2 regions of the Alteribacillus bidgolensis genome follow, and region 2 is predicted to be linked to the other one. Evidence: a T-box and tRNA genes for the amino acid it is inferred to sense, from the RefSeq annotation. Region 2 holds a T-box; the other holds one or more tRNA genes.
The links. A T-box is a leader RNA that pairs with one kind of tRNA and senses whether it is charged. The one in region 2 lies ahead of tyrS (tyrosine--tRNA ligase), so its partner is inferred to be a tRNA-Tyr.

Region 1: it encodes a tRNA-Tyr, which carries the amino acid that the T-box ahead of tyrS (tyrosine--tRNA ligase) is inferred to sense. The anticodon was not compared.

Annotation. Positions count from the first base shown of each region.
Region 1 covers NZ_KZ614149.1:3,447,195-3,449,388, reverse strand. The annotation lists gene CEF16_RS17130 (aromatic acid exporter family protein) at 1-356, shown strand, start outside; tRNA gene CEF16_RS17125 (tRNA-Ala) at 482-557, opposite strand; tRNA gene CEF16_RS17120 (tRNA-Gly) at 575-648, opposite strand; tRNA gene CEF16_RS17115 (tRNA-Gly) at 653-727, opposite strand; tRNA gene CEF16_RS17110 (tRNA-Lys) at 767-842, opposite strand; tRNA gene CEF16_RS17105 (tRNA-Tyr) at 1,122-1,207, opposite strand; tRNA gene CEF16_RS17100 (tRNA-Glu) at 1,287-1,361, opposite strand; gene CEF16_RS17095 (D-alanine--D-alanine ligase family protein) at 1,827-2,194, opposite strand, start outside.
Region 2 covers NZ_KZ614149.1:2,114,847-2,117,040, reverse strand. The annotation lists gene CEF16_RS10570 (transglycosylase domain-containing protein) at 1-422, opposite strand, end outside; T-box leader at 560-785, shown strand; gene tyrS (tyrosine--tRNA ligase) at 887-2,161, shown strand.

The sequences.
Region 1 (2,194 bases), 1.3 Mb from region 2:
GAGATTTGTTCCACCTTGCCCAGTATCAATTAGTACGGCTTCGTTTAATTCGTTACCACATGGGCAATTTACTTAATACACCTTTAGAAACCATTTCCTGGTCAGCTGAAGAGAGAACGGTGATTATGAAAGCGGTTCGTCATTTAGCCGAAAGCATGAAAAGCGATTCTTATTACGATCAGCCAATTCATCACAAACAAGTACGTCACTTAATGGAATTGTTTTGGGAAGAAAATGAGGAAATTACCAAAAATAATAATCAGCATCCCACCCATTTCCCGCCAGAACTAATTGTTCTATATGAATTGCTATCGATTTACGAACAAGTCGAAGAATTTTACGGGAATATGCGTTAGGCCCTTAAGACTTGGCACTCCACCGAGTCTTAAGGCATAAACTGTCTTTCACCCTTAACATCTTGCCTCATCTGAGCACAAAAAAACCACAGTTTCCGCACTGTGATTCAAATATTAACTATTAATGGTGGAGCCTAGCGGGATCGAACCGCTGACCTCCTGCGTGCAAGGCAGGCGCTCTCCCAGCTGAGCTAAGGCCCCAATATGTATATATGGAATGGAGCGGGTGATGGGAATCGAACCCACGACATCAGCTTGGAAGGCTGAGGTTTTACCACTAAACTACACCCGCATAATGGAGCGGAAGACGGGATTCGAACCCGCGACCCCTACCTTGGCAAGGTAGTGTTCTACCACTGAACTACTTCCGCGTCCGAAAAGGTTATATTATGTAATTATTTTACGGTTAATGGTGAGCCATGGAGGATTCGAACCTCCGACCCTCTGATTAAAAGTCAGATGCTCTGCCAACTGAGCTAATGGCTCTTATTATTAGTTTTACGCTACTTCATTATTGTTGTCTTATGGTAATGAAGCGTTCTTTATTTTTGTCCAGCACTTCGTGAAGATCAAAAATAAACATGATTGATGATCATTCAATGATGCTTTGTGCTCGTGCGTCATGTTCGCATCACTGCTCCTCGCAAACCTACAGGGATGTTATTCATTGAGGTTTACGGTTCGCTAATCCTCGTAAAACTCGTTAAGTAAGCAGCTAAAGAATATTGTACAATAGTTTGTCCTATATTACAAATTTTAAATAAATGGTGGAGGGGGACGGACTCGAACCGCCGAACCCAGAGGGAGCAGATTTACAGTCTGCCGCGTTTGGCCAACTTCGCTACCCCTCCAATTAAGTAAGGCACCGTTCTATTTAAACAAACCATTGGATTTTTGTCAACGGTTTTCTGTATGTAAAATGAAAAATAATGGTGACCCGTAGGGGATTCGAACCCCTGTTACCGCCGTGAAAGGGCGGTGTCTTAACCACTTGACCAACGGGCCGCATTTACAAGAAAAAGCTCCCTCTCTTGCTGACATATGATATTATATCTTAATGCATTAAATTGTTGCAAGGTTTTTTTTTAATTTTTTTAGAAGTTATTTTTAATACATCTATTGCACTACATAAGAAAGGTCGTTTGTCCTGAAATGAATATCCTTCCCTTCTCTAAGAAATTGCAAGCACCTGAAAAAGGAATACCGGTTAAGATTAAGGAAGTCTACTAAAAACGCCCAAACAAGGAAACGCTGATGCAACCAATGCCTTAAGAGGCAAAGTCTTTTGGCGACAAACCAAAAGAACCTTCTGCATCGTTTGTGAACGTTCTATCCTGGTCGTAAAAGCCCTCACATCGCGTAAAAATACGTTCTGTCCGTTGATTTTCCTCGTTTTCTTTACTTTTTACCAAAAATAAAAGTGCAATAAAGAAACCGCCCCTTTCGTTCGGACGGTTTCTTTATTAAATACTATGCATTTGGTTTATTCGACTTAGATCCACCTTTTACTCCTTCTGCGCTTTGCAGAGAGAAAAGGTTAGAGTCAATCGAGAATGTCAGCTTATCTCGTTCGCGCTTTCGTTTTAAAGCAAGCTGAATAAGCTGGTGAGTTAATTGTGTATAGTTTTTGCCTGCTGGATCCCATAGATAAAAAGACAAGGAACCAGGAATCGTATTAATTTCATTCACGTAAACCTTATTTTCCGTTTGATCAATTAAAAAGTCAATACGAGAAACTCCACTGCAGCCAAGAATTTGAAACGTGTCTTTTGCGAGTTCCTGAACTTCTGTCGTACTCTTATCGTCAAGAGGGGCAGGAATCACACGATCTGTGCTCT
Region 2 (2,194 bases):
GTAGCACGTAACAATGCTTTTGGCACAATCCCTTGATGCTCAAAGAAATATTCATCTTCTGTTGATATTACTGCATGAATAAGGTGTTCTGACATTTCATCAAGTGATCGTTCTTTCCGTTCAAGATCAGATGGTATTTTTCCGAGATATTGATCATCATCAAAATATATATCACTGACCTCTTCATAATTATAGACTTTTTGTTCAAACTCTTCCTTGCTGTATGCTTCTTGATCTTCCACTAATGATACGAAATAGCCTGCACCTGCTCCTCCAACGAATAGAGCAAGCATTACCATCAACACTGCTGCTATTAATAAAAGATTCCAAAAAACCTGGGATGTGATATTAATTCCTTTTACAAAGGAATGATTTTTCACATTATCGAGCTTAATATTTAGTTTTTCAAAAAAATCACGCATGTATAATTCCCCCTAAACTTCACCGATATTATAGCATAAGCGAAACGAGCTTCCTATGCGTTTTCCTTATTTTCTACCTAATCGTTGACATCAATAACGCAAATATGATAAAAGATATATAGTCTAGAATTAAATAAACATAAGTGTTGAAGGATTGAAGTAGCGTTATTCCTCCCTGTATACAGAGAGCCGGCGGCTGCTGGAAGCCGGTACATAGGAATTATGCGAATTACGTTCTCGAGCTTCTTTCTTATTATAAATGCAAGTTTTATGATAAGAAAGACGGATACTTCCGTTATTTTAACCAAGTGGAAAGTATTTTGCTTTCAACAAGGGTGGTACCGCGATATAATCGTCCCTTCTTAAGATGGAAGGGGCGTTTTTTATTTTTTTGATTTCTGCTAGGACTAGATTTCTAAACTTTTCTTAGCATTTGTTATTTCATAAAAAAGGAGAGAAAGATTGTGGATATTTTAAAAGACTTAGAATTCAGAGGCTTAATTAATCAAGTAACAGATAGAGATGGGCTAAACAATTTGTTGAATGAAAAACAGATAACAATGTATTGCGGTTTCGATCCAACAGGGGACAGTCTTCACATCGGGCATCTGCTTACCATCATAACGCTGCGCCGCTTTCAATTAGCTGGGCATAAGCCGCTTGCCCTTGTTGGAGGAGCTACTGGATTAATTGGTGATCCAAGCGGGAAAAAAGCGGAACGGACATTAAATGAGGAAGACGTTGTACGGATGTATAGTGACCGAATTAAAGGACAGCTCCAAAAGTACCTTGATTTTGAAGGCGGGGACAAAGCTGAGGTAGTAAACAACTATGACTGGATTGGGAACATGAGTGTCGTTTCCTTTTTAAGAGATGTAGGGAAACATTTTGGTTTAAATTATATGCTTGCCAAAGAATCGGTGGAATCACGGATTCAGTCCGGTATTTCATTTACAGAATTCAGCTATCAAATTTTGCAGTCTTTGGATTTTTATCATTTAAATAAAGAAAAAGGATGTCAGCTTCAAATAGGCGGCAGTGACCAATGGGGAAACATTACCGCAGGGCTTGAGCTGATTCGCCGGATAAAAGGCGGAGAAGAAGGAGAACAGCCTGATGCATACGGATTTACGATACCACTCGTAACAAAAGCAGATGGTACGAAATTTGGAAAGACAGAAGGTGGGGCAGTCTGGCTGGATCCTGATAAAACATCTCCGTACGAATTTTATCAATTTCTAATTAACACCGATGACCGCGATGTGATAAAATTTATAAAATACTTTACATTTCTAGATGATGCAGAAATAGAGGAGTTAGAGAAAGAGCTGGAAACACACCCAGAAGAACGAAAAGCGCATCGCAGACTTGCTGAAGAGGTAACCTGCTTTGTGCATGGAGAAAACGCACTTCGTCAGGCACAGCATATTTCCCAAGCATTATTTGGCGGAGGGGACTTAAAAGAATTATCTGCTGAAGAAGTAAAACAGGGATTTAAAGATGTGCCTGCCCATGTCGTAGAAGAAGATGAGAAGGGTCTAATCGATTTATTAGTGGAAGCGAAAATAACCTCTTCCAAACGGCAGGCAAGAGAAGATATAAAAAACGGAGCGGTTTACATTAATGGGGATCGCTGCCAAGAGTTAGACAAAGTGATAAGTCAAGAGGACAAAATTGACGATGCCTTTACTATCATTCGCCGCGGGAAAAAGAAATACTTCTTAATTCAATACAAGTAAAAAAACAGCCTGGGACCGTTTCATTGGGTTCCA